DNA from 3 places in the Pseudomonas sp. MS01C9 genome. Region 1 is predicted to be linked to each of the others. Evidence: predicted binding sites of a transcription regulator. Region 1 holds the regulator's gene; each other region holds the start of a gene.
What was found. The regulator sigma-54, encoded in region 1, starts transcription at its own class of promoters, with help from an activator protein. The targets are predictions, from matches to a motif close to ANTGGCATNNANNTTGCTNT.
Positions count from the first base shown of each region.

Region 2: AC1M7R_RS18905 (flagellar basal body rod protein FlgF) is a predicted target of sigma-54. The motif match lies at 2,027-2,046, and genes of this name have one in related genera.
Region 3: AC1M7R_RS06925 (pilin) is a predicted target of sigma-54. The motif match lies at 1,994-2,013, and genes of this name have one in related genera.

Region 1 is NZ_CM177073.1:3,440,016-3,450,590, forward strand. Features, by position in the region: gene pmbA (metalloprotease PmbA) at 1-351, shown strand, start outside; gene AC1M7R_RS15560 (FagA protein) at 534-929, shown strand; gene AC1M7R_RS15565 (class II fumarate hydratase) at 922-2,298, shown strand; gene AC1M7R_RS15570 (DUF2753 family protein) at 2,326-2,766, shown strand; gene AC1M7R_RS15575 (superoxide dismutase) at 2,769-3,392, shown strand; gene AC1M7R_RS15580 (ZIP family metal transporter) at 3,412-4,302, shown strand; gene AC1M7R_RS15585 (HPr family phosphocarrier protein) at 4,532-4,807, opposite strand; gene rapZ (RNase adapter RapZ) at 4,823-5,680, opposite strand; gene ptsN (PTS IIA-like nitrogen regulatory protein PtsN) at 5,683-6,147, opposite strand; gene hpf (ribosome hibernation-promoting factor, HPF/YfiA family) at 6,160-6,468, opposite strand; gene AC1M7R_RS15605 (RNA polymerase factor sigma-54) at 6,545-8,041, opposite strand; gene lptB (LPS export ABC transporter ATP-binding protein) at 8,197-8,922, opposite strand; gene lptA (lipopolysaccharide transport periplasmic protein LptA) at 8,922-9,467, opposite strand; gene lptC (LPS export ABC transporter periplasmic protein LptC) at 9,454-10,023, opposite strand; gene AC1M7R_RS15625 (KdsC family phosphatase) at 10,031-10,555, opposite strand; gene AC1M7R_RS15630 (KpsF/GutQ family sugar-phosphate isomerase) at 10,555-10,575, opposite strand, start outside.
Region 2 is NZ_CM177073.1:4,137,015-4,147,589, reverse strand. Features, by position in the region: gene flgH (flagellar basal body L-ring protein FlgH) at 1-351, opposite strand, end outside; gene flgG (flagellar basal-body rod protein FlgG) at 400-1,185, opposite strand; gene AC1M7R_RS18905 (flagellar basal body rod protein FlgF) at 1,235-1,972, opposite strand; gene rffA (dTDP-4-amino-4,6-dideoxygalactose transaminase) at 2,403-3,548, opposite strand; gene AC1M7R_RS18895 (metallophosphoesterase family protein) at 3,600-4,277, opposite strand; gene AC1M7R_RS18890 (ATP-grasp domain-containing protein) at 4,258-5,235, opposite strand; gene AC1M7R_RS18885 (NAD-dependent epimerase/dehydratase family protein) at 5,232-6,080, opposite strand; gene AC1M7R_RS18880 (class I SAM-dependent methyltransferase) at 6,077-6,805, opposite strand; gene AC1M7R_RS18875 (glycosyltransferase) at 6,851-10,393, opposite strand; gene AC1M7R_RS18870 (WbqC family protein) at 10,445-10,575, opposite strand, start outside.
Region 3 is NZ_CM177073.1:1,496,626-1,507,200, reverse strand. Features, by position in the region: gene AC1M7R_RS06935 (type II secretion system F family protein) at 1-132, opposite strand, end outside; gene pilB (type IV-A pilus assembly ATPase PilB) at 135-1,835, opposite strand; gene AC1M7R_RS06925 (pilin) at 2,058-2,483, shown strand; gene AC1M7R_RS06920 (BON domain-containing protein) at 2,773-3,126, shown strand; gene AC1M7R_RS06915 (DUF2845 domain-containing protein) at 3,298-3,594, opposite strand; gene AC1M7R_RS06910 (DUF748 domain-containing protein) at 3,596-6,529, opposite strand; gene AC1M7R_RS06905 (class I SAM-dependent rRNA methyltransferase) at 6,648-7,664, opposite strand; gene acs (acetate--CoA ligase) at 7,876-9,813, opposite strand; gene pgi (glucose-6-phosphate isomerase) at 10,002-10,575, opposite strand, start outside.

The sequences.
Region 1 (10,575 bases):
CGTAAGCTCGGTATGCCGAGTACCGCCAATGCCGGTGGCGTGCACAACCTGTTCGTCAGCCATGGCGAAGAGGACCAGGCGGCCTTGCTGCGCCGCATGGGACGTGGGTTGCTGGTGACCGAACTGATGGGCCACGGCCTGAACATGGTGACTGGGGATTACTCCCGGGGGGCGGCGGGGTTCTGGGTCGAAAATGGCGAGATCCAGTTCCCGGTCCAGGAAGTGACCATCGCCGGCAACATGCGCGACATGTTCAAGCAGATCCTCGCCGTGGGGAACGACCTGGAACTGCGCAGCAACATCCGCACCGGTTCCGTGCTGATCGAACGGATGACGGTGGCGGGCAGCTGACCTGCCATCGCAATAAGGACGGCGCGTCATCCTAGCGGGTGACGCGCCTTTTTTTGTGTCCGCTTGACCCTATCTGGCCCAAGGACATGGGCTCCCGATGGCACAATCTGTTCCTTTTCAGACTTGTGTTGCTTCTTATTATCATTTAATAATGAATCTCATTTGCCGATTGAGCCCCGGTCATGAGTCCTGCCTTGCACGAACAGCCTTACCTTGAAAGCTGGCGCTGGATGAGTCGCCAGATCCGTTGCGCGATGAACCCGGACGAACCGCGGTTGCTTGAGCATTACCTGGCTGAGGGGCGCTATCTGGCCTGTTGTACCGCCACTTCGCCATGGATGATCGGCGAAACGGCCTTTCGCTTGCTGCTCGACACCGCCTCGGATATCGCGCTGCCCTGGCACTGGCGGGCGCTCTGTCTTGACCAGGCCTGGCGCCCATTGCGCGATCTCGAACGCCAATCACTCTGCCAATGTCGCCTGAGGCGTTGGCAGAGCCATGCCTGGGCGCTGGCGACCTGTGTCCTGGCACCCTCCCTCTCTCTCAATGAACCGGTACAAGGATTTCCCGATGAGTAATACCCGTATCGAACGCGACAGCATGGGCGAGCTCCATGTCCCGGCAGATGCCCTGTACGGCGCGCAGACCCAGCGTGCCGTGGATAACTTCCCCATCAGTGGCCAGCGCATGCCGGCGGCGTTCATTCGCGCACTGATCCTGGCCAAGGCCGCCGCCGCCCGGGCCAACGTGGAGCTGGGACAGATCAGCGCGGCCCAGGGCAAAGCCATCGTCGATGCGGCCCAAGGGCTGCTCGAAGGTCATTTCATGGATCACTTCCCGGTGGATATCTTCCAGACCGGCTCCGGCACCAGTTCCAACATGAACGCCAACGAAGTGATCGCCACCCTCGCCAGCCGGCTGCTGGGAGAGACGGTCAATCCTAACGACCACGTCAACTGCGGGCAGAGCAGTAACGACATCATTCCCACCTGCATTCATGTCAGCGCCGCACTGGCCTTGCATGAGCAGTTGTTGCCGGCGCTGACACATCTTGTCCAGGTGATCGAGCGCAAGGCGGTGGCGGTTCATCCGTTCATCAAGACCGGTCGCACCCACCTGATGGATGCGATGCCGGTCCGCCTGAGCCAGGTGCTGGAGGGATGGGCGCAGCAGTTGAAAGCCAATATCGGCCATCTGCAGGACCTGCTGCCAAGCCTGCAGGCCCTGGCCCAGGGGGGCACTGCGGTGGGGACCGGGGTCAATGCCCACCCTCGCTTCGCCGAGCTGTTCAGCCAGCAGCTGACCTTGCTGACCCAGGTGCAATTCACTCCTGGCAAGAACCTGTTCGCCCTGATCGGTTCCCAGGACACCGCGGTGGCGGTTTCCGGGCAACTCAAGACCACGGCGGTGTCGTTGATGAAAATCGCCAACGACTTGCGCTGGATGAATTCCGGGCCCCTGGCTGGCCTGGGCGAGATCGAACTGGAGGGCTTGCAGCCGGGCTCCTCTATCATGCCCGGCAAGGTCAACCCGGTGATTGCGGAAGCCACCGCGATGGTCGCGACCCAGGTGATCGGCAACGACACGGTGATCACCGTGGCCGGCCAGTCGGGCAACTTCGAACTGAATGTGATGTTGCCGATCATCGCTCAGAACCTGCTGAGCAGCATCGCCTTGATGGCCAATGTCAGCCGGTTGCTGGCGGACAAGGCCATTGCCACCTTCAAGGTCAACGAGGCCAGGCTCAAGGAGGCGTTGTCGCGCAACCCGATCCTGGTTACAGCATTGAACCCGATCATCGGTTACCAGAAAGCCGCGCAAATCGCCAAGACGGCTTATCAACAAGGCCGCCCGGTCATCGATGTCGCCCTGGAACACACCGACCTGTCGCGTAGCGAACTGGAGGTCTTGCTGGACCCCGAGAAGCTCACGGCGGGCGGTGTGTAATTCCGATCCCTGTGTGGAGGACTCATCATGGAGCACTGGAAACGCACGATCGAACGAGCCAATCGTCATTTCATGCTGGGCGAACTGGTGGATGCCCGCGAAGCCTACCTGCAAGCCCTGGCCCTGGCGCAGGTGCTGTATGAGCGCTGGCCTGACGCCGACGAGGCCGTGGCCGCCTGCGTCGTCTCCCACCACAACCTGGCGGACTTGCACCTGCGCCTGAACCAGCCAGAGGAAAGCGCCGAATACTTGTGCGCCATCCATCAACGGTTGCTGCAGACCCTGCAGGACGAGCGCATGCCGACAGCGCTGCGTGCGGCCGCGATGCGCCAGAGCCACAGGACTTATGTCGAACTGCTGGGTTTCATCAGTGAACATGGCGAGTACCCCCGCACCCAACGGTTGCTCCAAAGCAAAGACACATCACTCTTGCACCGCAATGCCCCTCTTCATTATGGAGTTCATTGAAAATGGCTTTTACCTTGCCTGCGCTGCCTTACGCCTACGATGCCCTGGAGCCGCACATCGATGCGAAAACCATGGAGATCCACTACACGAAACACCACCAGACCTATATCAATAACCTCAACGCCGCGGTGGAGGGCAGCGAGTACGCCCAATGGCCCATCGAAAAACTGCTGGCCAGCGTGGAGCAGTTGCCGCAGAACCTGCGGGCGGCGGTGATCAATCAGGGCGGTGGCCATGCCAACCATTCCCTGTTCTGGGAAGTGATGTCCCCCGAGGGTGGCGGTCAACCGGACGGTGCGCTTGGCGCAGCGATCGAGACACAGCTGGGGGGCCTGGAGCGATTCAAGGAAGCGTTCACCAAGGCTGCGTTGAGCCGCTTCGGCAGCGGCTGGGCCTGGCTGAGCGTGACCCCGCAGAAGGCCCTGGTGGTGGAAAGCAGCGCCAACCAGGACAGCCCGCTGATGAACGGCAATACGCCGATCCTGGGCCTGGACGTGTGGGAGCACGCGTACTACCTGCTGTACCAGAACCGTCGGCCGGAATACATCAACGCTTTCTACAACGTGATCAACTGGCCTGAAGTCGCCCGGCGCTATCAGGCGGCGCTGGCATCGAGTCCTTCATGAACCCCCTCCAAGGCTGACTATGGATACTCAAACACTGGCGATTGGAAGCGGACGGATGTTCCGCTATGCCTTGGGGTCATTGCTGTTGTTGACCGGGATGACGTTGCTGGCGGCCCAGGGCCTGGCGTGGCTGGACCTGGAGGCCAGGTTGCTGCGAGCCCTTCAAGGCGGCGGACTCTGTGCCTTGGGCACCGCGCTCGGGGCCGTGCCGGTGCTGGTCATCCGGCGTATGCCCCGGGCCGTGAGCGATTCGCTGCTGGGCTTCGGTGCCGGGGTGATGCTCGCTGCCACGGCGTTTTCGCTGATCGTGCCGGGCATTGCCGCAGCGGAGCAATTGGGGTTCACGCCTTGGGCCGCCAGTGGCCTTATCTGTTTTGGCATTCTGTCGGGGGCGTTCGGGCTGTACCTGGTGGACCGCAAGGTCTCGGCCAGCCCCGAGAGGCTGGTGGCAGCGCCAGGACGTCCGATCATCGCGCCGCGGATCTGGTTGTTCGTGTTCGCCATCATCGCCCACAACATTCCAGAAGGCATGGCGGTGGGCGTGTCGGCCGGGGGCGGCATGCCCGATGCCGACAGCCTGGCGATGGGCATCGCCTTGCAGGATGTCCCCGAAGGACTGGTGATCGCGCTGGTGCTGGCCACGGCGGGCATGTCGCGGGTCAAGGCGTTCCTGATTGGCGCGGCGTCTGGGCTGGTCGAGCCGGTGTTCGCGCTACTGTGCGCCTGGTTGGTGAGCCTGGCCGAGATGCTCTTGCCCCTGGGTCTGGCGTTGGCGGCAGGGGCGATGCTGCTGGTGGTGACCCACGAAGTCATTCCCGAATCCCGTCGCAATGGTCACGAGAAACTGGCGAGCCTGGGATTGTTGGTGGGGTTTTGCCTGATGATGGTGCTGGATACGGCGCTGGCGTGACAGGGGGAACCTGCGGGGCAGGTAGGTGGGGCAGGGATCAATCAGTGGTGGCCGGAATCAATCGGTGGCGAGGCGATTTATCCCCGCTGGGCTGCGAAGCAGTCCTGATATCTGTCACCGCCGAGCATCAGGTCGACTGAGCTCTTTTTGGGGCTGCTTCGCAACCCGGCGGGGCAGTGCGACGATTCGCTAAATCCACTCACCAGCGGATCCCTCACCATAGGGGGGACTATTCCCCTTCGTCGAAGTAGTTGTTGATCAGGGCAACCAGCGCATCCATCGCTTCCTGGGCCTTTTCACCTTCCGTGCTCAGATGGATCCTGGTGCCTTTGCCCGCAGCCAGCATCATCATCGCCATGATGCTCTTGCCATCGACAGTTGACTCTGGCGTGCGCCCGACCCTGATCGTGGTATCTGGAAACTTACCCGCGACACCCACGAATTTCGCTGACGCGCGGGCATGCAAACCCAATTTATTAATGATTTCAATTTCCTGAGCAGGCATCGCGATGTGAATCCTTTAGCTGAGGTCGCGGTGGCGAACCTGGACATTCTTCAGGGTGGGTTGCAGGAGACGACCCAGGCGCTCGGTCAGGTAGACGGAACGATGATGACCACCGGTGCAGCCGATGGCGATGGTCACATAGGCGCGATTGCTCGCGGCGAAGCGGGGCAGCCACTTAAGCAGGTAGGCAGAGATGTCCTGGAACATGTCCTCGACATCCGGCTGGGCGGCCAGGTAGTCGATCACCGGCTGGTCCAGCCCGGACTGCTCGCGCAGTTCCGGTTTCCAGTAGGGATTGGGCAGGCAGCGCACATCGAATACCAGGTCGGCGTCCACCGGCATGCCGCGCTTGAACCCGAACGACTCGAGCAAAAACGCCGTGCCCGGCTCGGGCTGGTTCAGCAGGCGCAGCTTGATGGTGTCATGCAACTGATACAGGTTCAGGTGCGTGGTGTTGACCTTCAGGTCCGCCAGGTCGGCGATCGGCCCCAGCAACTGGCTTTCGTCGTGGATGGCTTCGGCCAGGGAGCGATTGGCATTGCTCAGTGGGTGGCGCCGACGGGTTTCGGAAAAGCGCTTGAGCAACGTTTCTTCATCGGCGTCCAGGTACAGCACGTCGCACTGGATGTGCTTGTTGCGAACTTCCTCGAGCAGCTCAGGGAAACGCGACAGGTGGCTGGGCAGGTTGCGTGCATCGATGGAGACCGCCACCAGCGGCTGCGCCAGCTCGGTATGGATCAGGGCCCGCTCGGCCAGCTCCGGCAGCAGCCCGGCCGGCAGGTTGTCGATGCAGTAGTAGCCATTGTCTTCGAGCACGTTGAGGGCTGTGCTTTTACCGGAGCCGGAACGGCCACTGACGATGATCAGGCGCATGTTCAATGACCGTTCTGTTCGTCCAGGACAACCTGATACAAGGCTTCGTTGCTCGGTGCGCTGCGCAGTTTGTCACGCACTTCCTTGCGGTCCAGCATGCTGGCGATCTGGCGCAGCAGTTCGAGGTGCGCGTCTGTGGCGGCTTCCGGGACCAGCAGCACGAACAGCAGGTCGACCGGTGCGCCGTCGATGGCGTCGAAATCGATGGGGGCTTCAAGGTGCAACAGCGCACTGATCGGTGCGGCACAACCCTTGAGGCGGCAGTGGGGAATGGCGATGCCGTTGCCGAAACCGGTGGAACCGAGTTTCTCACGGGCAACCAGGGCCTCGAAGACGTCCTGCATTTCCAGATCCCCGACTTCACGGTGGATCAGGTTGGCAATTTGTTCGAGGGCTTTCTTTTTACTGCCACCCGGCGCGTTCACCTGGGAACGGCCGGGGGTCAGGATGGTTTCTAGTCGGATCATGGATTGGGGGGATTAACGACCGGTTGCGCCCTGGAGGAGGCTCTGGGTCTTTTCCTTATGCTTTTTGAGTTGGCGATCCAGCTTGTCGGTCAGCAGGTCAATCGCGGCATACATGTCGTCATGCGACGCGTTGGCAACGACTTCTCCGCCGGGGATATGCAGCGTGGCTTCGATTTTCTGCAGAAGCTTCTCGACCGTCATGATGACTTGCACGTTGGTGATCTTGTCGAAATGCCCTTCGAGTTTCTTGAGCTTGAGCTCGACGTACTCGCGCAGAGGCTTGGTCACTTCCAGTTGGTGTCCACTGATGTTGACTTGCATACAGCTTCTCCTTCGTTGCCAGTGCATAAAGCGGCAGGCAGAAATGCCTGCCACTGGAACGCTGTGGCGTGGCCTGTTACATCAACCGCTTGCGTTCGCTCGAAGGCGCGATCCCGAGGGATTCACGGTATTTGGCGACGGTACGGCGGGCCACCTGAATGCCTTGTGCCTCCAGTAAACCAGCGATCTTGCTGTCACTCAACGGCTTTTTCTGATTTTCCGCTGCCACCAGTTTCTTGATGATCGCGCGGATGGCCGTGGACGAGCATTCGCCGCCTTCGGAGGTGCTGACGTGGCTGGAGAAAAAGTATTTCAGTTCATAGATACCCCGTGGGGTATGCATGAATTTCTGTGTGGTCACCCGGGAAATCGTCGATTCGTGCATGCCCACCGCCTCGGCGATGTCATGCAGGACCAACGGCTTCATCGCTTCGTCGCCGTAGTCCAGGAAACCGCGCTGATGTTCGACGATCTGGGTGGCAACCTTCATCAGGGTCTCGTTGCGGCTCTGCAGGCTCTTGATGAACCAGCGCGCCTCCTGCAACTGGTTGCGCATGAAGGTGTTGTCGGCGCTGGTGTCGGCGCGCCTCACGAATCCGGCGTACTGGGCATTGACCCGCAGCTTGGGGACCGCTTCCTGGTTCAGCTCCACCAGCCAGCGATCGTTGTGCTTGCGCACGATCACGTCGGGGACTACGTATTCTGGCTCGGTAGCCTCGATCTGCGAGCCTGGACGCGGGTTCAGGCTCTGGACCAGTTCGATCACCTGGCGCAGTTCATCTTCCTTGAGTTTCATGCGCCGCATCAACTGGCTGTAGTCACGGCCGCCCAGCAAGTCGATGTAGTCGCTGACCAGTCGCTTGGCTTCGGCCAGCCAAGGGGTCTTGGCGGGCAACTGACGCAGCTGCAGCAACAGGCATTCGCCCAGGTTGCGGGCGCCGATGCCGGCCGGTTCGAACTGCTGGATGCGATGCAGAACGGCTTCGATCTCATCCAGCTCGATGTCCAGCTCGGGGTCGAAGGCCTCGAGGATTTCTTCGAGGGTCTCGTCCAGGTAACCCTGGTTGTTGATGCAGTCGATCAGGGTCACCGCGATCAGGCGATCGGTATCGGACATCGGCGCCAGGTTCAGCTGCCACAAGAGATGGCTTTGCAGGCTCTCGCCGGCGGACGTACGGGTGGTGAAGTCCCACTCGTCGTCATCGCTGCTGGGCAGGCTGCTGGCGCTGGTCTGGTAGACATCTTCCCAGGCCGTGTCCACGGGGAGGTCGTTGGGGATGCGTTCGTTCCATTCGCCATCCTCCAGGTTATCCACCGTGGGGGCGGACTCCTCCTGATAGGACGGTTCCTGGATCTCGGTACTGGTTTTCTGTTCGACGTTGTCGGCCAGTGGGTCGGAGTTATCGAAGTCGTCGCCTTCTTCCTGGCGTTCGAGCATCGGATTGGACTCCAGGGCCTCCTGGATTTCCTGTTGCAGGTCCAGGGTCGACAATTGGAGCAGGCGGATGGCCTGTTGCAGCTGCGGTGTCATCGTCAGCTGCTGGCCCATTCTCAAGACTAGCGATGGTTTCATGGCAGGGGCTTAACACCTTATTCGCCGGCGCACATGCGCCATCCACTACATGGCGCCGGAGCGCCAAACCTTAAGCAAATTATATGCCTGAAACTGAAGTGTTTGCCTAGCAATAAAATTAGCGGTGCCGGGCCAATTTGCCAGGCACCTTGTGCTTACAAGCGGAACTCATGACCCAGATACACTTCCTTGACCAGTTCGTTGGCCAGGATGGTGGTAGCGTCGCCTTCGGCGATCAGCTGCCCATCATTGACGATGTAGGCGGTTTCACAGATGTCCAGGGTCTCGCGCACGTTGTGGTCGGTGATCAGTACGCCGATCCCCTTGGCCTTGAGGTGGTGGATGATCTGTTTGATGTCGCCTACCGAAATCGGGTCCACGCCGGCGAACGGTTCGTCGAGCAGGATGAATTTCGGTGAGGTGGCCAGGGCGCGGGCGATTTCCACCCGGCGTCGTTCGCCACCGGACAGGCTCATGCCCAGGTTGTCGCGGATGTGGCTGATGTGGAATTCCTGCAACAGGCTCTCCAGCTCCTGGCGGCGGCCTGCCTTGTCGAGGTCCTTGCGGGTCTCGAGGATCGCCATGATGTTGTCGGCGACCGACAGCTTGCGGAAGATCGACGCTTCCTGCGGCAGATAGCCGATGCCGGCTTTCGCCCGACCATGCATGGGCTGGTGGCTGACGTCCAGGTCGTCGATCAGTACGCGGCCCTGATCGGCCTGGACCAGGCCGACGATCATGTAGAAGCAGGTGGTCTTTCCTGCGCCGTTGGGGCCAAGCAGGCCGACGATCTGCCCGCTATCGATGGACAGGCTGACATCACGCACGACCTGGCGGCCCTTGTAGCTCTTGGCCAGGTGCTGAGCTTTCAGAGTTGCCATTACTGGGCCTTCTGCTCGGTTTTCTTTTTCGGCTGGATGACCATGTCGATCCGTGGGCGCTGCTCGGTCACCTTGTTACCGGTGGCGCGACCCGCGCTGGCGAGTTTCTTGTTCGTGTCGTAGACGATCTTTTCGCCCTGGGTGGTGTTGCCATCCTTGTCGATGACCTTGGCTCGGTCGATCAGCACGACGCGGTCCTGGGAGGCATGGTACTGGATGGTCACGCCGTAGCCCTGGACAGGCTTGGTGTCGCCCGCGGTCTGCAGCTGTTCGAAATAGGCCAGGTTGCCCACCGAGGTCACCACGTCGATATCCCCGGACTGGGTGCGGGTGATGGTCACGGTATTGCCGGTCACCTTCATCGAACCCTGGGTAATGATCACGTCACCCTTGTAGGTGGCCACGCCATTCTTGTCGTCCAGCTGGGCGTCGTCGGCCTGGATGCGGATAGGCTGATCGCGGTCGTTGGGGAGGGACCAGGCGCTCGCGCTTCCCAGTGCTGCGCCCAGACTGAGCAAAATAGGGAGGGTTTTAGCGAGCTTCATACTGTCCTCTTACGTTCGATAGCAGGTGTATCCTGCTTTCCTTCAGATACGCTTTCATTCCAGTGCCGGTCGACACACCGCCGGCGCCGTCGATTCTAACGGGTTGCTCGGTCTGCGCATATTCTTGCTGCGGGAACACTGTCATCCGGCTGCTGGTGATGATGGTCGTACGGTTCTTCTCATCGGTGCGAGCCACGCGTACCGAATCGATGAGCTCCACTTCGGTGCCGCCGGAATTGACTTCGGCACGCTTGCTTTGCACATGCCACGGGAAATCGGTGCCACGAAACATGTTCAGGTCCGGCGTGGTCACCAGCGTGATGTCGGTGGCCTTGACGTGATCGACCTTGTCGGCCGTCATTTCGTATTGCACCTTGCCATCGGGCAGGTACTGAAGGGTGTGCGTGTTGGTCGCATACCAGTCGATCTTTTCCTCGACCTGGGCCGCAGGCTGGTCGAGGAAGCGTTCCGGGCTGATGTTCCAATAGCCCACCGCCGCGAAAATCGCCGCGATACAGCCGAACACCACGATGGTGCGAATCTTCTTGCTCAGCATAAATGGCTCACAGGTACGCGGCGTTGGCCGCTTCGAGGCGGCCCTGGGCGCGCAGGATCAGTTCACAGAATTCACGGGCCGCGCCTTCGCCGCCCCGTGCCGTGGTGACGCCGTGGGCATGCTCACGTACGAAGCTGGCCGCGTTGGCCACCGCCATGCCCAGGCCGACCCGACGGATCACCGGCAGGTCCGGCAGGTCGTCACCGAGGTAGGCCACCTGTTCATAGCTTAGGTTGAGTTGGCCCAGAAGCTCGTCCAGCACCACCAGTTTGTCCTCGCGTCCCTGGTATAGATGGGGGATGCCGAGGTTCTTCGCGCGTCGCTCGACCACCGGGGTCTTGCGGCCACTGATGATGGCGGTCTGCACGCCGGCGGCCATCAGCATCTTGATGCCTTGGCCGTCGAGCGTATTGAAGGTCTTGAATTCGCTGCCATCTTCCAGGAAGTACAGGCGGCCATCGGTGAGCACGCCGTCAACGTCGAAAACGGCGAGCTTGATATCTTTACCGCGTTGCAGCAGGTCGGTCGTCATTACATTACTCCGGCACGCAG
Region 2 (10,575 bases), 700 kb from region 1:
GTCATTGCTGCCGATCGGGTTGTTGGTGGTCAGGCTGGAGCCGAACAGCGAGGTAAGGCCGACGCTGGTCTCGCTGGTCTTGTCGATCTGCGAGTTGGCGTTCTTGCTGGCCTGGGTCCGCTCGTTCAGGGTGATGGTGATGATGTCACCGACCCGGAAGGCCTTGCGGTCGCTGTACAGGTTCTGTTCGAAGCCGGCCTGGTAGATCGAGCCGTTATTGGCGGCGGCCGGCAGCGGCGTGCGCGGCAACACCGGAGCGTAGTACGGGTCATTGGGCTTGGGCGTAGGCGCGACGCAGCCCGCGAGCGCGGTGATCCCACTCAGTGCCAGTACAGATACAAAGCGATTCATGACCCTACCTCTAGGTGTTGCAGGCGACCCAGGGTCGCCCTGACGTGATTACAGATTCTGTGTAACGAACGAGAGCATCTGGTCGGCGGTGGAGATCACCTTGGAGTTCATCTCGTAGGCGCGCTGGGTGGTGATCATGTTGACCATCTCCTCAACGGTGCTCACGTTGGACGTTTCCAGGGTGTTCTGCAGCGTGGTGCCGAAACCGTTCAACCCCGGCGTGCCGACTTGCGGCGCACCGCTGGCGGCGGTTTCCAGGAACAGGTTGTTGCCCACCGCTTGCAGACCGGCCGGGTTGATGAAGTCGGCGGTCTGCAGGTTGCCGATCACCTGGGCGGCCGGGTTGCCCGCCACAGTGATGGACACGGTGCCGTCACGGCCCACGGTGAAGGTCTGGGCATCGTTCGGGATGATGATGGCCGGCTCCAGGGCGAAACCGCTGGCGTTGACGATCTGGCCATTGGAATCGAGGTGGAACGTACCGTCACGGGTATAGGACGTGGTGCCGTCCGGTTGCAGGATCTGGAAGAAGCCGCGACCGTCGATAGCCATGTCCAGCGGCTGCTCGGTGGTCTGCAGGCTGCCGGCGTTGAAGTTCTTCTGGGTGCCGACGATGCGCACACCCGTACCCACTTGCAGGCCCGACGGCAGCTCGCTGTCCTGGGTCGACTGGGCACCTGGCTGGCGCTTGACCTGATACAGCAGGTCCTGGAATTCGGCGCGATCACGCTTGAAGCCCGTGGTCGACACGTTCGCCAGGTTGTTGGAAATGGTGGAAAGGTTGGTGTCCTGGGCGGACAGACCGGTTTTGGCAACCCATAGAGCCGGAAGCATTCGATTCTCCTCGTACGCCTGTTTTTCGGCGCGACGCTGTAGTTAATGGTTAGATCTGCAAGACCCGAGCCATGGCCTCGTCGCCTTCTTTGGCGGTGTTCATCATTTTCACGTGGAGCTCGAATTGCTTGGCCAGGGCCAGCACCGACGTCATCTCATCCACGGCATTGACGTTGCTCGCTTCCTGGAAGCCCGACACCAGTTGCACATTGGCATCGATGGGCGCCGGCTGGCCGTCCTTGGTACGGATCGTGCCGTCCAGGCCCTTGGTCATGTTCCTGGGGTCCGGGTTGACCAGCTTGATGCGGTCGACCTCAGCCATCACGCGCGGGCCTTCGCCCATGGCGCGGATGCTGATGGTGCCGTCCTGGCCGATCTCGATCTTCTGCTCCGGCGGCACGGCGATCGGACCGCCGTTGCCCATGACCGGCATGCCGTTGCCGGCCCGCAGCACGCCCAGGGCGTCAACGTTCAGGCTGCCGGTGCGCACATAGCTTTCGCCCCCGTCGGGGTTCTGCACGGCCATCCAGCCCGGCCCGCTGACAGCCACGTCCAGGTCGCGACCGGTTTCAACCAGTGCACCCGGCGTGAAGTCCGTGGCTGGACGTTCGGACATGGCGAATGCCCGCGCCGGAAAGCTGTCGCCGAACACGGGCATCGAACGTGCCTGCTCCAGGTCTTTCTGGAAGCCGTTGGTGGAGATGTTCGCCAGGTTGTTGGCATGGGCCCGTTGCGCCAGCGCATTCTGGCTGGCGCCGGTCATTGCCACATAAAGGTACTTGTCCACTTTCGTTCCTCTGCATGCCGGACGTTTGCCGTCCACTGCTGTGTTGCACAGCCTCAAGCAATTTGCAGACCAACTTTTTCCTAACGGCGCCAAGCCCGGCAAACAAAGGGGTTGAGGGACTTCGAGAGGGAGGCCATCAACCGATGGAAGACGAAAAACCGGCGGTGTCATGCCGCCAAGTGGCAAGGGCTGGCCTGGAGGCTGGAGGCATCGCCGGCCATCACGGACAAGCCAGACCAGGGACAGGTCCGATTTAAGGCGCAGCGCAAGCCGCCACCCCCACGACTTGCCTGGATATTCCTGGCCCGACAGGGCCGCCAACCCCCGAGGCCAGACCAAGGTGTGTCAGTGAAGCTCAGGTCCCTGACACGGCGTTTCGCCGAATGAGGCCTTGCAGGACAACACCTCGGTCATACTTTCAACCAGCCAGTCAGGCTCTCATCAAGGCATTGCCCAGGGTTTCCACCACCCGACCTTGCTGGTCGTCGGTCATGCCCAGCCAGAGTGGCAGACGCAACAAACGCTCGGAATAGCCATCCGTGATTTCCATCGAGCCATGAACCCGCCCATAACGTGCGCCCGCAGGCGAAGAATGCAGCGGCACGTAATGGAACACGGCATGGATCGCATGCCTTTTCAGCGTATCGAGCACCGCCTGGCGCTCTGCGCCCGGGGCGAGGAGCACGTAGTACATGTGGGCGTTGTGCTGACAATCTTCAGGGATTATCGGACGACGCAGCACCCCTTGGAATTCCAGCTCCGCCAATGCGGCATGGTAGCTATGCCAGATCGCCAGACGGCGATGGGTGATGGCCTGGGCTTCTTCCAACTGGGCCCAGAGGAAGGCGGCAATGATTTCTCCGGGCAGGAACGACGAGCCCACCTCCTGCCAAGTGTATTTGTCTACTTCGCCCCGGAAGAAACGACTGCGATCGGTACCTTTTTCCCGAATTATCTCGGCCCGCAGCGCCAGCTCGGGGTCATTGACCAGCAAAGCCCCGCCCTCACCCGAAATCACGTTCTTGGTTTCGTGAAAGCTGAATGCTCCAAGGTCACCGATGCTGCCCAGTGCTCGGCCTTTATAGGTCGACATCACGCCTTGTGCGGCGTCTTCAACCACTGCCAGCCCATGCTTGCGGGCAATCGCCAGGATGGCATCCATCTCGCAGGCCACCCCGGCGTAATGGACGGGCACGATGGCCTTGGTCCGGGATGTGATTGCTGCCTCGACCAGACGCTCATCCAGATTCAGGGTATCGGGTCGTATATCGACGAAGACCGGCACTGCGCCACGCAATACAAAGGCATTGGCGGTGGAGACGAAGGTATAGGAGGGCAGGATGACTTCATCGCCAGGCTGGATATCCAGCAGCAAAGCCGCCATCTCCAGCGCAGCGGTACATGAATGCGTGAGCAATGCCTTGCTGCAACCAGTATTGGACTCCAGCCAGCGGTGGCACTTCTTGGTGAATGGGCCATCACCGGCGAGCATGTTTCCGAACTTGGCCTGGGCAATGTAATCCAGCTCCCTGCCGGTCATGTAGGGGCTGTTGAAGGCAATCGTTTCTTGGCTCATTGCAAACTTCCATGGGTGGGCATAGTCATCAGTGGTGCACAGCGCGAAGTCTTAAACCGCACTGAGCCGCCCACCTATCTGGCTGCCTGTTTCAAGGTTTTCATAAAAATACGGGGTGAATCCCGCGTCCTTCATTGCCTCTTGGGTTTCACCGATGTCGTATTCAATCCGATGCAGGTGGAATATCTCGCCATCCCAAGTGGCGAAACCTGCCCGGGGATCACCATCACGTGGCTGGCCGACGGAACCGGGATTGCAATAGACCTTGTCCTCGCCACTCCACAAGTGCTGGACATGGGTATGGCCTGACACGAAATGACGACCGGGAAACGGCATGAAATACGCTTGTGACGGACGCACGTACTCGTCCAGCGGATCGTTCCAGCCGCCATGGACAATGCTCAAGTCTTGCTGGGTAGAGCGCTCAGGGAGCGCCCCCAACCATGCCAGGTTCTGTGAGGTGATGACGCCCCGTTGATAATCCAGGCAGGCATTGGCGCTATTGGAGCGAGGACAGCGCTCGTTCCTGGCCAGGTACCAGTCATGGTTGCCCATCACGGAAAAGATGTTCCGTTCGCGCAGGGCATCGCAGCACTCATTGACCTGGCTGTAATAACCGGCCGTGTCGCCCAGGCAGATAATGTGCGTCACACCCAACTCGTCAAGCTTGGCCAACACTGTCCGCAGGGCACTGTAATTGCCGTGTATGTCAGAAATGATCCCGATCATAGACGATGAAATCCTCTATATAACGAACAGCGAAACCACCCCGAAGGGCCGGCTGGGTCAGCGTCTTGCCGTCGAGGTAATGATCCAGGCACATGGCAGCTTCGTTGTAACCGAATGCGCGACGTATCGAACTGGTCGAAGAGATCCGCGGGTTGATCTCGAGGAGGCTCCAGGACCCGTCATGACCGCGACGGAACTGCAGATTGGTCGGTCCGACCGGCTTGAAGGCACGGCACAGCCTGGCCACGACTTGGTCCAGAGCGTCATCCCGATATACCCAGGCCTTGGCGGTCGAGCCATCCGAGGCCAGCCTGCGCTGGAAATTGATGGTGGGCCCGGTATTGCCCTGTCCGTCGCCAAAAGCCGCTACGGTGAACTCATCGGCCGCACTGCCGATGATGGGCTGCGCCATGAGGTAATCGCCGAGCAGCGCCGCATGAGGCGTAAAGTCACGCTCTTCGCGTACCCAGACCAGCCCCTTGGAGGCATAACTGCGGCGCGGCTTGAGCAGGAACGGCAGCCCCAGGGCAGCCTCGAGCGAATGAAAATCCCCCGACAGCAGGCTGGGAATACGGCTGGGATCCCCCAACGCTACCAGCGCCTGGTCCATTGCCCATTTGTCCCGGGAAAGATCGATCAGATGCGGGTTGTTGAGCACCACCTGGCAATCCCATTGGGCCAGCAGTGCCCGGTTGTCCGATAACCAATGAACGTCCTGTTCGATGCCGGGAATAAGCAGATCAACCTTGTACCTGGCCAGCGTATCGCCCAGCCACTGTCCATATTCGGAGGCTGCGGTATACGGGGCCTGCTCGAAGACATCGCTCCAGGCGCGGCCGACAGCGTCGTCGTAGATATCAGTGCCGACCAGGCGAACAGAAGGAGCCGCTTCACGCAGCGACTTGAGCAGGCCGTACCCCATGATGGCCCCTACGCCAGTCACCATGACGGTCTTCATGACAGCCCCTCCCTGTGCGCTCTCATCAGCTCGAAGCCCCGGCGAACGTCGATTCGAGGGGTGAAACCGATCTGCTGGTACAGCTCGTGCGCACACTCGAAAGGGGCAAGGTCGGGGATATCACCCTTTTCGGGCAGGAAGCGTACATCCAACGGCTTGCCGAACGCCTCGAACGCAGCCTGGACAATCGCCGAAAGACGGGGAGATTCGGGATGACCACAGTTATACAAACCAGGGATGCCCTGCTTTGCCAGCCGCACGCAGACCTCGGTCAGATCGCTCAGGTGCAGATAGTTGCGCCTGGCGTCGTTGCTGCCATACAACTCGACGCCCTGCCCCGCCTGTGCCTTATCGGCGATGGCGTACAGCAACGGCTGGTGAAGCCTGCACTGTTCGCCGTCGTCGTAGACTTGGCTGATGCGCAAAACACTAAGGGTCATGCCCCGTTCCCGGCAATAAAGACTCGCCACCTCTTCTGAATGGCGCTTGGAAAGCGAATAGATGCCGAAATAGGGATCCGTCGGCCGGTCACCCGCCGAACGCGATGAAAGCAGAATGAAATGACGAGCCCCACATTGCTCGGCCAGGCGGCAGGCCGCCAGCGTACCGACACTGTTGACCAGTTCGGCGCGGACCAGATCGTCCGGCTGGCGGCCGCCGAAATCTGCGGCGGCCAGCACGACAATGTCAAAACGCTCGTCGCACGCGAAGGGCTCCTGGCGGCTCAGGTCGAAAGCGATATCGGCATCCCGGCGCCCCGCCAGCTTGACGGGGCCAAGGCACGACAAGGCCTGGGCGACCGCCTTGCCGATGACCGAGGTACTTCCAATCACCAGGCTTTTCATGATGGGGCGACTGTCGCTTCGAGCATCAGCGCACAGCTGAGCTCCGGATAATCGATGCCCACGGTGCACATCGCGTGAAGGATGTCGCCCCCCAGGTGCAGCTCTTGCAGTTGTCCGGTGGTGAAGGGCTTGAGGAAGACACCTTCCTTGCGCGCCACCTGGAACCCGGCAGTTTCCAGCTCAGCGGTCAGGGTCTGAAGCGAATAGCTGCGCACATGGCCCAGCTCCAGATCGCCACGACCCAGCGCCATCATGTCGTCAAGCAGACCGGCAGCATGACCGAACCGCCGATGCAGCGACTCCCCATTGGGAACCAGCACGAAGCAGCGGCCACCCGGCGCCAGGTAATGCTTGAATTTTTGCAATATGGCCTGCGGATCATCGACGTGCTCAAGGACAAACCCCATCACGATGAGGTCGAAACGCTTGTCGGTATCGAATGTCTCGAAATAGCTTTCGACGATCTCGGCTGCATTGTCCGGATACTGCGCCTTGAACTGAGCGATCACCGACGCGGAGCCATCGATCACCGTGTGCTCACTGAAGAACTGCGAGAAGCGGTGGGTGCTGAAGCCATGGCCGACACCAAGCTCCAGCAGGCTTTGCTCCTTGGTGCACAGCGCCATGATGCGTTGGGGATACCAATTGAGAATGATGTTGTTGTCATACGCATAGCCAAAGCTGTCGCTGTAGGCTGCGATGAAGGTATCGAGATCGTTGCTCATGTCACATGCACTCCGCTGGGGGGCAAAGGTAATAAGTTGTACGGATCAGTCGGCCAACCAGGCCCGTCGCCAGGCGTCGAGGCGCTCGCCTTGGAGCAGCCACTGCGCACGTACGGTCGACTGCAAGGTATCGCCCAGCGTCGCGGAGGCTTCACGGTCTTCCAGGTGCATGCGAATCGTCCGAATCCATTCCTGCGCCTCGTTGTTCACCCGGGACAGCGGCAACACCTCGCCACCGATAAAACCCGGTACTCGGCTGCAAATGACCGGATGCCCGCAAGCGGCATGCTGCAGGACACGCAAGTCGCCGGAACAGGCATTGCCCAGGTTTTCCGCCATGGGCACCAGGGCAAGATCAAGATTCAAGGTGGCCATGGCCCCGGCCAACTGCTGCTGCGCGACACTTGGGTGCAGTTCTTTCAGGAAAGGTTGCAATGACGCCGGGCAGTCGCCGAGCACCACCCAATCCACCTCGCCAGCGAACGCGGGCAACACGTCGGCCAACAACTGAGCATCCTTGCAGCCCAACCAGCCCAGACGCGGCCTGGGCCCAGTGCGCCGCTTGCTTTGCACACGCCCCCACGCAGCCGGCAGCAGGGTTTCCAGCACACGAATATCGTCGTGGTGACCCTGTAGCAGTTCAGCCAGCGCGGGCGTAGGGACCAGCACACGATCGGCCTGCATCATTCCGTACCGCAGGCGCTCCAGCAGCTCTTCGGCAGCGTAATCGCCCTTCAACGCCATCTGCGGTAGATAGCCATCCAGATCATAGACGGTGAAGGCTTTGGAAAAGGCCCTCAGGCGGCTCAGGGCCAGCAGCCCAGCGTCGTCCAGGGGGCGCTGCAACACCACGGTGGTTGGTGCCAGGCGCTCGATTTCCACCGACGACAGCAGACTTGAAACAGCCACGCCTTCAATCTGCCCTGCTTCAAGCAACGTACTGAAGGGTTGAACCAGCCGCGAGTAGGCGCCCGCCTGCTGTTCGGTGACACAGACCAGCACCCTCGGTACGCTGCCTTGCAGCGCAAACCAGCACAGATCAGTGTTTTCCCGGACAAATCCCTCACCGACGCGCAGCGAAAAGTTGGCGTTGTAGGCCGGGTCGCGGGCCAGCTGTGGCAACCAGCGTGCGAGCAAGGCATCTTCCTGCTGGCTGCTCGCACGGATGCCAGCCACAGAATCCATCAACAGGCGCGCGTAAGGCGTCCAGACATTCAGATAACCTGCCTGCTGGAGCTTCAGACACAGGTCGACAGAGGTCCAGGGCGCCAGCAGCGGGTCGCTGTCGAAGCCTCCAGCCTCAATGAACAGCGCTCGACGCAGCATCAGGCACTCGGCGCCCAGGGCAGAGCAATTGCGTTCAAGCCCAAGCCGTCCCATGTAGCCCTCCGCCTCGGAGGGCAGACCTTCAAAAGCCCGGCCGACCATGGCGCCCAGCCCCAGCACCAGGTCCGCCTGGCGAATGCGACCCTGGCTATCCTCCAGCTTGCCTCCCACGGCGCCGACTTCCGGACGCTGGGCATGATTGAGCAACGACTGCAACCAACCCGGCTCCAGCACAGCGCTTTGCGCATCGAGCCAGAGCAGGTATTCCCCACGTGCGTCCTGGGCCGCCGCATTGCACATGCCCGCACGAGACTGCCCCGGCATGAAACGCAACACCTGGAACCGGCCTTCGCCCATCCGCTCGACCAGCCCCAGCCACTCCAGCAACGCGGGGTCATCGTTGCCTGGCTCGATCAGCAAGACCTCGAAGTCCACTGCGTCAGTGTGCAACAGCAGGCTTTCCAGACAGCGCTGGAAATTCGTCAGTTGACCTTCCAGGTAAATCAGAATGCTGACCGAAGCCTGCTGCTCGTGGCCGTAGTCGATACGATAGCGGCCCGCAGTCGTAGCAAGTTCAATCGCTCGCGCCCGACCGTAGCCACGTGCCTGGAGATGTGCATCGATGACCGCGCATTCATCTGCGCATTGCCAATGACGCAGCTCGTTGGCAATCAACAGCGGTTCGCTGACGTGACCGATGCTCGCCATCCCACATTCGCTGATCAGGCGCAGTTGGTAAGCCAATTCGAAGGCATCGCCGCAGGTATCGTCAAAACCGTTCAAGCGCACCAGCGCATCGCGACGGAACATCCAGTGACGAGAAAGACCGGCCGGAAACGCCAGGAGCAGGTCCAGATTCAAATCGGGTCGCAGCGAAAGGTCGACCACACCGCCCGTACGCAGCGCCTCGTCGGCGTATACCGCCAGGCAACTGTCAGGCGCCTGGAGCAGATTCTGAGCCATCACCAGCAGCCCCGCGGCGATAAATTCCTCCCCCGCATCCACCAGCATGAACCAGTCGCTCTGGACGCCCTGGAGCAAGCCATTGATCGCGGCCGCCGGCTGCTTCGGATCGCACGCCAACCACTGGACGTTGGCTCGCCCCGGGTCGGCGCTACCGATCACGCAGACATGGATGCGTTGGTACAACTGTCTATCCAGGCTGTCCAGTGTATGCGCCAATGCCAGCTGATTGCCGTCATCGCGGACCACGACAGTGAAGGCAGGCGCCGCCGGGACCGACAACCGCTCATTGATCAAAAGCAACTGCTGCGCCGTCGGGTAGCGTTTGCGCAACCAGTCGAGCGCTCCCAGACGATTGCCGACCGCCTCACGAGCGGCGGTTGCCTGGGTTTTCGCGATAAACACATCCAGTTGCTGCCAGAAAGACGCAGTGCGCTCGACGTAACGTTGCAAGGCGTCACCAAGGCTGGCCCGGGCATGCCCCAACGGGTCCGGCTGGTCGAGCATGGCAAAGCCGACGCTGCCGAAGAAACTGGTGTCGAGCAGTGGCTGGTCGACGCCATGCCCCGGAATGAATATCACCGGGCAACCACACAGCACCGCCATGACACAGGTCATCGACCACTCATAGCTGTACATCACCTCGGCCCCGCGCAGCAGCTTGGCCAGCTCGGGCAGGGGCAAGGGATTGGCCATGCTCAACAGGCGGATATCGGCCGGCAGTTGCGAGTAATCGATCAGGCCCAGAGGGTGACGGTTCTGGTAGAGATAGCTTCCCTTGCGCTCAGTCGCGGTGCCCACCGTCGAGAACATTTCGACATCGATGGCCGGCAGGCACAACAGGTCGCCGTCAGGGTCACCTCGGTGCTCGGCGAGCCGGGCAGCGTAATAGAAGAACAGGTCGGTGGGAGCGGCATCCATGCCATTACCCGTGAGAAACCCCTCGAAATTCAGCAGAAAACGCGCCACGACCGAACAGTTGAGCGGATTGCCGGGGAACACCTCCGGATAAACCGCAATCGGCACTTTGCCCGCTGCCGCATGGCGCTGCTTGATCGTCGAATTGATCAGCGGCGTCTTGAGGTCCGGGTTGACCACCTCTGTGCCGCAGATATAGGCCTCGCGGCCACTGAGGTTGAGCATATGACAGAGGTAGTGCAACGAGACGACGCCCGACGACGATTCACGATAGGCAGGCGCGAGGAAGTAATACGGATGCTCGGGCTTGGCGTACATCAGCCGCAAACGCGCCAACGCCTGTTCGAGCGAGTAAGCGTCCTGCTGCGCAAGGTTCGACATCGGGTGCAATCTCCAGAATCAAATCAAAAGGGTGTCACTGGGAAGGCCTGCTCAGGCAGCCCTTTTCTCCAGGAAAGCCGATGCGTCCGCGCCGGTGTTGAACAACAGGTCTATGACACTGACCGCATGCTGGAACTCACCGTAGACCTGGGGATACTCGGGATAACCGGCATAACTCATAT
Region 3 (10,575 bases), 1.9 Mb from region 1:
GATCCCTTGCTTGCGCAACTGTGCCTTGACCAGCGCCGGGCTCTGGCCGGTCAGCTCGCCGGACATTTTCGTGCCCTTGCGGTCCTTGCCTTCCCAAGTGTAGGTATCGGTTTTTACTGCCTTGACCGCCATGCTCAGTCCTTGGTGACCCGGTTGATTTCTTCGAGGCTGGTCACGCCTTGCATCACTTTGAGCAGCCCGGAGGCGCGCAGGTCGTTGAAGCCGTCCTTGCGCATCTGCAGGTCGATTTCCAGCGAGTTGCCTTCGGCCATGATCAGGCGTTGCAGCTCGGGGGTGTTCTTGACCACTTCGTAAATCCCCACGCGGCCCTTGTAGCCGTTGTTGCACTGTTCGCAACCGACCGGCTCATAGATCGTGAACGAGCCGATGCGTTCCCGAGGGAAACCTTCCTTGTGCAGGGTTTCCTCTGGAATCTCGATGGCCTTCTTGCAATAAGTGCACAACTTGCGCGCTAGTCGCTGGGCGATGATCAGGTGCACGGCCGTGGCGATGTTGAAGCCGGGAATGCCCATGTTCTGCAGGCGGATGAGGGTTTCGGCGGCGCTGTTGGTGTGCAGTGTGGACAGCACCATGTGCCCGGTCTGCGCAGCCTTGATGGCGATCTCGGCCGTTTCCAGGTCGCGGATCTCGCCAACCATGATCACGTCCGGGTCCTGGCGCAGGAATGAGCGCAGGGCTTGTGCGAAGTCCAGCCCCTGGCGCGGGTTCACGTTGACCTGGTTGATCCCCTCCATGTTGATTTCAACCGGGTCTTCGGCGGTGGAAATATTGATGTCCACCGTATTGAGGATGTTCAACCCCGTATACAGCGAGACGGTCTTGCCCGAGCCGGTCGGCCCGGTCACCAGGATCAGCCCTTGGGGTTGCTTGAGCGCCGCCAGGTACAGTTCTTTCTGGTCCGGCTCATAGCCCAGGGCGTCGATGCCCATTTGCGCGCTGGAGGGGTCGAGGATCCGGATCACCACCTTTTCGCCCCAGAGGGTTGGCAGGGTGTTGACCCTGAAATCGATGGACTTGGTCTTCGACAGTCGCATTTTCAGCCGTCCGTCCTGGGGTTTGCGCCGTTCGGAAATATCCAGGTTCGCCATGACCTTCAGGCGCGCCGCGATGCGGGTCGCCAACTGGATAGGCGGCTTGGCCACTTCCCGCAACATGCCATCGGTGCGCACCCGTACCCGGTAGGATTTTTCATAAGGCTCGAAATGCAGGTCGGATGAGCCGCCCTTGATCGCATCCAGCAGCATCTTGTTGACGAAGCGCACCACCGGCGCATCGTCGGCGTCCAGCCCGGCGATAGTGTCCTGCTTGCGGTCGTCGCCTGATTCGATGTCGAGGCCGTCGAGGTCGACATCGCCCATGCCCTCCAGCCCCGTGGTACTGGACTCGAAGAATTTCTCGATGGCATCGCTGAGCTTGTCGTCCTCCACCAGGATGGCTTCAGTGGTCAGGCCTGTGCTGAACTGGATGTCGTTGATGGCCTGGTGATTGGTGGGGTCGGAAATGCCCACGAACAGCTTGTTGCCGCGCCGCCACAATGGCAGCGCGTGATGCTGGCGTACCAGCTTTTCGCTGACCAGCCCCGTGGGCTGGATGTCCTTGTCGAGGCTGTTGAGGTCCAGCAGGGCGACACCGAAATGTTCCGAGGCGATCTCGGCAACACGGCGGCTCTGGACCAGTTTGTTCTGCACCAGATAACTGACCAGGGGGATGCGATTGCGCTGGGCCTGCTGGTGCGCCTGTTGGGCATTTTGCTCGGTGATCAGTTCGGCCAGTACCAGTTGCTTGGTCAGTCCACTGAGGGCGATGTCAGTCATGGGGATCCCGGATACGGCAATTCATGACCTATAGCCTAGTCAAGCCTCGACGCCCTACCAGCGGAGCGGGGTGACAAAAAATGTCAGATAGTGCGGTTGTTGGGGTAGGCCGTAGCGCTTTGACGGGCTGCAGGGCCTTGCCCGCGCGGCTCGGGGCGGTTGGCATGTGCCATGCAATGACTGCTCCAACCATGAGATTTCGCCTCATGTATGGAGATGTCTATGAACAAGCAGAATGGCTTTACGCTGATCGAGCTGCTGATCGTCGTGGCGATCATCGGCATTCTGGCGACCTTTGCGTTGCCGCAGTATTCCAAATACCAGGCGCGAGCCAAGGTGACCGCGGGCCTGGCGGAGATCACCGCATTGAAAGTGCCGTTCGAGGACACGATCAACTCGGGCACCAACCCGACCCTCGAGCTTATCGGCGGGACGGCAACTACCAGTAACTGCACCACCACTGCCTCGGGTGTTGCCTCTACAGGGGTCGGCACCATCGGCTGCACGATCCTCAATGCACCGGGCCCGGTGGTGGGCAAGACGATCACGCTGAGTCGTTCGGGAACCGGCGTATGGACCTGTGCCACCACGGCTGAACAGGAATACGCTCCCAAGGGCTGCACCGGTGCTGCCGCTGCAGGTAGTTGAGGCATACAGGTTGATCTGACCGGCCCCGCTTTTAGCGGGGTTTTTTTGCGTGTAGGAAATGCCCGGCAATTCAGTGGCTTAAGCCGTCGTAAAAAAACCGCAACTTGCATGTACAAAATCGGAGGGTCATGCATTTTGCATGATTCTGTAAATCGCCGTTTCGCTTAACTTATTGATTTAAAATAAATTATTTGAATTTATAAAACTGGCACAGCCTTCGCACTACTCCTGACAACCCTGCCGGAATGCATTACCCCGGCAGTTTCTGAGAAAAACAGGAGTTACTCGTATGAAGAAGTTCGCTATCACTGCCGCTGCAGCCACCGCACTGACCCTGACCATGGCTAGCGCTTTCGCCGAGACCACTCAAGCAACTCAGGCTCCAATGATGCTGGCTGCGGGCGAAGTGACAGAGGCCAAGGAAGCCACCTCCGATACCTGGATCACCACCAAGGTCAAGGCTGACCTGGTCACCGAAAAAGGTATTCCAGGCACCGATATCAAAGTAGAAACCAACAAAGGCGTCGTGTCCCTGTCTTCCACTGTTGCCGTGACCGAGGCTCAGAAAGACACAGCAGTGGCAATCGCCAAGAAAATCAAAGGCGTCAAGGCTGTATCGGCTGATGGCCTGAAGGCCGAATAAGGCCAAGACTTCTCCGCCTGAACCGGGAGAAGGCACGGCAAGCGGGCCTAGTCATACGTTTGCCGTTGCTTAGGGTTCATGCGAAAGGCCACATGGATGTGGCCGTCCCAGGCCCTCGGCGTTTGCCGGGGGCCTGTCTATTTTGGGCAGGGTGTTGATCGATCAGATGGGCTAGCGCCCGCGTTTGCTGGTGATCTGCACCAGGCGATTGCCTTCGAAGCGCAGGTACTGATACATGCCGCTGTTGGGGCCGTAAGTCCATTCCTCTACCGGATATTCTTCGCGGCGATTGACACTGCGCTTGTAGCCCAGGTCGTCTCGAGCCGTGGGTTGTCCGCATTTGTGCAGCACTTCACTGGAGCGATCGCCAACGCTGATCAGCTGGCTGCCGCAGCGCAACGTGTCGGCCGCCAACGCCGGGCCGGCAACCAGCAGCAATCCCAGGGAGAGCCATTGGAAGCGGTTCATCTTATTCGGCATCCAGGTGCATGGGGGTGATCACGCGTCCATCGCTTTCGGCCTGGCCGAGGGTCGCGTCGATGAAATACACCCGTTCGTCAGCCAGTTGGCCCTTGTCCACCAGGAAGTCCTTGATGCTGCTGGCTCTCTCCTGCCCCAGTTCACGCAGCAGAACGTCACTGCCGCTCCAGAACTTGATGACCCCTTCACGCAGCTTCTCGATACGAGCCTTTTTATCCAGTTGCGACCATTCGGCCGGTGGCTGGGTCTTGAGGCGGGTGCGGTAGATGCCTTCCAGCAGCGGGGCCTTCTCGTCCTCCGGTACCTGCAGCAACAAAGCCTTGGCCGGGACCTTGTCGCCCCTGCGTTGCAGCATCTTGTAGTAGTTGTACTGGTATTCGCGTTCCAGGCGCTGGGCGGCGAGTAACGGGCCGTCGCTACTTTCGGCGGCGGTGCCTTCGATTTCCAGGCGCAGTTCGGGACGTTTGCCCAGGGCTTCGGACAGCTTGAGCAGTACGCCCTGGTTCTCCTGGCTCAGCTCGCTGGAGCCCGGTGCGAACGACACGCTGCCCAGGTCTTGCGAGCCGCCTCCGGCCACTAGCCCACCGATGAGCTTGAACGGTGCCTGGGCCGCTCGTACCACCAGGTTGCGCAAGGTTTGCCAGACAATCGGCATGACGCTGAATTGCGGGTCGTTGAGATTGCCGGACACCGGCAGTTCGATGGAAATTCTGCCTTCGGAGTCCTTCAGCAACGCGACGGCCAGCTTGAGCGGCAGGCTGACGGCGTCCGGGCTGTCGACTTTTTCCCCCAGTTGCAGTTGCTCCACCACCACCTTGTTGTCGGCCTGGAGCTGGCCTTGGGTGATGCGGTAATGCAGGTCCAGGTTGAGCCGGCCCTTGCGGATGCGGTAGCCGGCGAATTTACCGGAGTAGGGTGTCAGGGTCGTCAGTTCGACACGCTTGAAGCTGGTGGCGATATCAAGGCTGGCCATCGGATCGAACGGATTGAGTGCTCCCTTGATCGTGACAGGTGCGTAGCGGTCGACCTTGCCCTTGATGTCGACGCTGGCCGGTTTGGCCTGGCGACTGTCGATGGTGCCGATCTGGCCGTTGAGCTGCTGGATGGCGGTGGCGAAGTTCGGTGTCAGGCTGAAGTCGGCGAAATTGGCCGAGCCGTCATTGATGGCAATCGCGCCGATGTGGATGCCCAGGGGTTTTTCCTTGGAAGCCGGTTTTGCCGCAGTGTTCTTCGGGCCGCTGTCGGCCGGTTGCGGGATGAGCAGGTCATCGACGTTGGTGGTGCGATCGTCGTTGATCATGAAGCGCGCATAAGGCTGGAGCAGGTTGACCTTGTCGATGGACAGGCTGTCGCCGTGCTGATAACTGAGGCCTTCTAGCACCAGGCGCTGCCATTTGACGAAGTCGCGGGTCTTGAGGGTATCCAGGGTGTGCAACTGATCGACCTGGGCGCGACCGGTGATTGCGAAAGCCAGCGGCTCGGTGCTCTTGAGATCCACTGCCAGGTCGCTGCCGAGCATGCCTGAACGCAGCTCCAGGCGAATGAACGGGTTGATATAGGCCTGGGCCACACGCAGGTCGATGTCCTGGGTCTTGACCTTGAGCCTGGCCGTGACGGGGCTCAGGTTGACCTCGCCGTCGGCGAGGATCTTGCCCTGTTTACCCAATCCGGTGTCCAGTTTGAGGGTAAAGGGTGAGCCGTTGAGGGTGTCGAAGTTCTGCAGGTCGAGATTCAGCGGGCCGACCTCCAGTGCCACGGCAGGCTGTGCCTGGCGGTCGGCCAGGTGCACCCGGTAATCGCGCAATTGAACGTCCTTCAACAGCACCTGCCAAGGCTTGCCGGGGGCTTGCGGGGCTGGCTTGGGCGAATCGGCCGCCGCCGGGGCCGATGCAGGCTCTACCTTCACCTGGGGTTTTGCCGGCTGGCTGGCGAAGAGCTTCTGCCAGTCCAGTTGGCCGTCCGCCTCGCGGGCGGCCCAGGTCTCCAGCTTCTGGCTACGGACTTTGCCTACCAACACTTGCTGCTTGGCCAGGTCCACCGTCGTTTCGCTGACATCCAGGCGCTCGAGCTTCGCCAGCGGTCGACCGTCGGGCGCCTTGATGGCGAAGGGCGCGACGCTGACGGCCGCGTTGCTGAGCAACAGTTCGGTGCCCTTGGCCAGGTTGAGCTTGTAGTCGGTGCTCAGGTTGAGCACGCCATTTTCCAGCACCAGGGGCACCGCGTCGCGTACGTAGGGCCACCAGGCTTTCATCTGGCCGTCAGTGATCTTGAGTTTGCCTTGCGAAGCGATGGGCGAAAGACTGAAATTGCCGGTCCAGTCGACCTGTCCACCTTCAGGGCCGACGGCGACCAGGGTCATGTCGGCGCTGTCGTCAGGCAGGGTACTCAGGTTCTTCAGTTCGAAATCAAGCGTGTCGTAGAGGAACTCGATGGGTTCGCTGGGCCGGAGATCCTGGAAATGCACATAGCCGGTGGCCAGTTTGATCCGGTCGACGCGCAGGGGGAACGGCTTGGCGTCGGGATCGGCCGGGGTCGGTTCGCTGGGCGGCAGCTTGAACAGGCCCAGCAGGTTCAACTGCCCGTCCTTGGCGAACACGATCTCGGTCTTGGGCTTGTCCAGCTCGATATCGGCCAGGTGCAGGGCGCCTGACCAGAGGCTGTCGACCTGCAGGTTGGCGTACAGGCGTTCGAAGCCGACCTGTTCCTTGCCCGGTTCGCCCACATTCAGTCCCCACAGGGTGACTTCGAGGCTGAAAGGATTGAGTTCGATACGCTGCAACTGTGCCGGAACCGTGGCAAGGCTGGCCAGTTGCTGGTTGGCGATCCGCAAGGCGATGCCCGGCAATATCAGAAACCCCAGCAGGCTATAGAGGGCCAGTGCGATAAGCAGTGCGGCGAAAGCGCGTTTCAATCCTTTGGACATGTGTGGCTTCGTCTGGTGTGAATCGGAGTGCCTTGGAGTATGGCATGCGTTTACGGTTCCGAAACCACTGAGATTTATCGGATTTGTCCGTTTTTTGCGTAGGTGTGCGGAGGTTGGCTCAGAAGTGCAGGACCAGTGTCTTGAGCGGTGGATTGCCATCCTTGGAGGGAAAGTCATCGCCGGGCATCAGCACGCTCCATTCCCGCACCGGTCGACCGGCTTTGCTTGCGCAGCGCAACACCTGTTCGCGCCAGTCGTCCATGGAGACTTTCGCCAGGTTGTTGCAGCAGATCAGCACTCCGTCGTCGGCGGTGCTGAGTAACGCAGGCTTGAGCAGGCTCTGGTAATCGCGTAACAAGTCGACGGTGCCGAAGGCGCTCTTCGCCCATGCCGGTGGATCGAGCAGCACCAGGTCGTACTGGCGTTGTTCCAGGCGCACATAGCCGGGCAGTTTCTGCCCGCGTCGCTGGCTGACGGGCAGGCCGGCCAGTTGCCGGATCGCCGGGAAATAATCCGATTGCACGAATTCCATGGCCGGCAGGCCGGGGTTGAGCAGGCCGTTCTCCTGTCCCACCGCGAGGTTGCCTTCGGCAAAGTCCAGGTTACACACCTCCCGCGCGCCGCCGGCCGCGGCGCTCAGGCCGACACCGCAGGTATAGGCGAACAGGTTCAGCACGCTTTTGTTGCGGCTGTTTGCCTTGACCCAGCCACGGGCATTGCGCAGGTCCAGGAACAGAAGAGGGTCTTGTCCGGCGTGGCGCCCGCGAACGCGATAGTTCAGCCCCCATTCGTGGCCGACGAGATCCTGCAGGGCGGCCTCTTCGGCCTGATAGACGCTGTCCTGGCGGTCGATCCGCGAATTGCCCCGCGCACGGTCGTTGTAGACCAGCAGGGTGTCCAGGCCCAGGCGTTCGTTGACGATGCCGTGCAGTTGCAACAAGGCTTCGCGCTCCAGTGACTGGTGAAAGCTCTGCACCATCAGTTGCGGGCCGTAGCGATCGACGGTGAGTCCGGGAGCGCCTTCCTGGCTGCCATGGAACAGGCGATAGCAATCGGTGCCTTGCTGCTCCAGGTCGTCAAGCAGGTCCCGACGCTGATCGAGGGCGGCGCGCAGCGCCTGATTCAAGGAAGACATGCCAAGCGCGCCTTAAGGAAATGAGGCGCGAGAGTTTAACAGTTATGCAAACCCGGGTTGGCGATTGCATACGGATTCGAGGTCGGGCACCGACCTGTGGCGAGGGTGGCATTTGTGGCGAGGAGATTTATCCCCTCGCCACAGAAGATGCTCCTGCCACAGACAGATGCCCGAAGAGGGGCCGGGCTTCTGGGAGGCCAAGCCGGCTGACTCAGCGATTCAGGCGCTTGTCGATCAGCCCCTCCACCACGCTTGGGTCAGCCAGGGTCGAGGTATCGCCGAGGCTGTCCAGTTCGTTGCAGGCGATCTTGCGCAGGATGCGTCGCATGATCTTGCCCGACCGGGTCTTGGGCAGCGCCGGCGCCCATTGGATCAGTTCGGGCTTGGCGAAGCTGCCGATTTCCTTGCTGACATGGGCAAGCAGTTCCTTCTTCAGATCGTCGTTGGCTTCGACGCCGTTCATTGGCGTGACAAAGGCATAGATGCCCTGGCCCTTGAGGTCGTGGGGATAACCGACGACGGCCGCTTCGGCGATGCTGTCGTGCAGCACCAGGGCGCTTTCCACTTCGGCGGTGCCGATGCGGTGCCCGGAAACGTTGATCACGTCATCGATGCGTCCGGTGATCCAGTAATCGCCGTCTTCGTCGCGACGGGCGCCGTCGCCGGTGAAGTAATAGCCGGGGTAGGGCTTGAAGTAGGTGTCGACCATGCGCTGATGGTCCCTGTAGACGCTGCGGATCTGGCCAGGCCAGCTGGACTTGATGGCCAGCACGCCACTGCCCGGGCCATTGATCTCCTTGCCCGCTTCATCCAGCAGCACCGGTTGGACCCCGAACAGTGGCCGGGTCGCGCAGCCTGGCTTGAGTTTCTGTTGGCTCACCAGCGGGCTGAGCATGATGCCGCCGGTTTCGGTCTGCCACCAGGTATCGACAATCGGGCAACGTTGCTCGCCGACCTTGTTGAAATACCATTCCCACGCTTCCGGGTTGATCGGCTCACCGACGCTGCCGAGCAATCGCAAACTCTTGCGGGAAGTTTTCTGTAAGGGTTCGGCACCTTCGCGCATTAACGCGCGCAGAGCGGTGGGGGCGGTGTAGAAGATATTGACCTGATGCTTGTCGATCACCTGCCAGAAGCGCGAGCTGTCGGGGTAGCTCGGCACGCCTTCGAAGATCAGGGTGGTCGCGCCATTGGCCAGGGGGCCGTAGACGATATAACTGTGGCCGGTGACCCAGCCGACATCGGCGGTGCACCAGAACACCTCGTTGTCGCGGTAGTCCAGCACGTACCTGAAGGTCATGGCTGCTTGCAGCAGATAACCGCCAGTGGTGTGCAGCACACCCTTGGGTTTGCCGGTGCTGCCGGAGGTGTAGAGGATGAACAGCGGGTCTTCGGCATCCATCGGTTCGGGCGGGCAATCGTCGCCGGCATCGTGCATGGCCTGGTGGTACCAGATGTCGCGGCCATCGACCCAGCTTATCTCGGCCTGGGTGCGTTCGATCACCAGGACCGTGCTGACATCGGGGCAGCTTTCCAGGGCTTTGTCGACATTGCGCTTGAGCGGTATGGCGCGTCCTCCGCGCACGCCCTCGTCGGCGGTGATCACCGTGCGGCAATCGGCATCGAGTATCCGGTCGCGCAGCGAGTCCGGCGAAAAACCACCGAACACCACCGAGTGCACCGCGCCAATACGGGTGCAGGCGAGCATGGCATAGGCGGCCTCCGGGATCATCGGCATGTAGATGCACACCCGATCGCCTTTCTTCACGCCTCGGCTTTTCAACACATTGGCCAGGCGGCACACGTGATGATGGAGTTTTCGGTAGCTGATCTGCGCTGATTCGGCGGGGTTGTCGCCCTCCCAGATGATTGCAGTCTGGTCGGCACGGTGTTCAAGGTGACGGTCGATGCAGTTGGCGCTGACGTTCAGCTTGCCGCCAGCGAACCAGGCGGCGTCGCCGGCCTTGAGGTCGTAGCGCTGGACAGTCTGCCAAGGAGCCATCCAATCGAGGAAGCGGGTGGCCTGTTCAGCCCAGAAGGTGCTGGGGTGTTCGATGGATTCCTTGTAGAGCCGCTTGTATTGGTCCTGACTCAGTTGCGCAGCCTGGCGGACGGCATCGGCTTGAGGGAACTGGCTGATATCGAGCATGGCGGTTCCTTATTCTTGTTTTGCGACAAGTCATAAAGATGCGCCCAGTAGCCGGAGGGTTCAAGTCATGCACAAATGACTGTGGGAGCGAGTCTGCTCGCGATGGTAGATCAATCAACCTTCCATTGACTGACACACCGCCATCGCGAACAGGCTCGCTCCCACAGAGGGTAATGCAGGTCAACGACTCAGCCGCGGTGACGTCCGCGGAAGTAGCTGATCAGGCCTTGGGTCGAGGCATCCTCGGCCGGGCTTTCTTCGCTGCCCACCAGGCGGTTGTAGACGCCTTTGCCCAGTTCCTTGCCCAGTTCCACGCCCCACTGGTCGAAGGCATTGATGCCCCAGACCACGCTTTGCACGAACACCTTGTGTTCATACAGCGCCACCAGCGCGCCAAGGCGACGGGGGCTGATGCGTTCGACCACCAGGGTGTTGCTCGGACGGTTGCCCGGGATGACCTTGTGGGAGGCCAGTTTCTGCACTTCCTCTTCACTCGCACCCTTGTCCCGCAATTCGGCTTCTGCCTCGGCGCGGGTCTTGCCAAGCATCAGCGCCTGGCTCTGGGACAGGCAGTTGGCGTACAGCCACTGGTGATGGTCGGCCACCGGGTTGAAGCTGACCACCGGCACGATGAAGTCGGCCGGGATCAACTGGGTGCCCTGGTGCAGCAACTGGTGATAGGCGTGCTGGCCGTTGCAACCGACGCCACCCCAGATGACCGGGCCAGTGTCGGTGGACGCCGGCGTGCCGTCCTGGCGTACG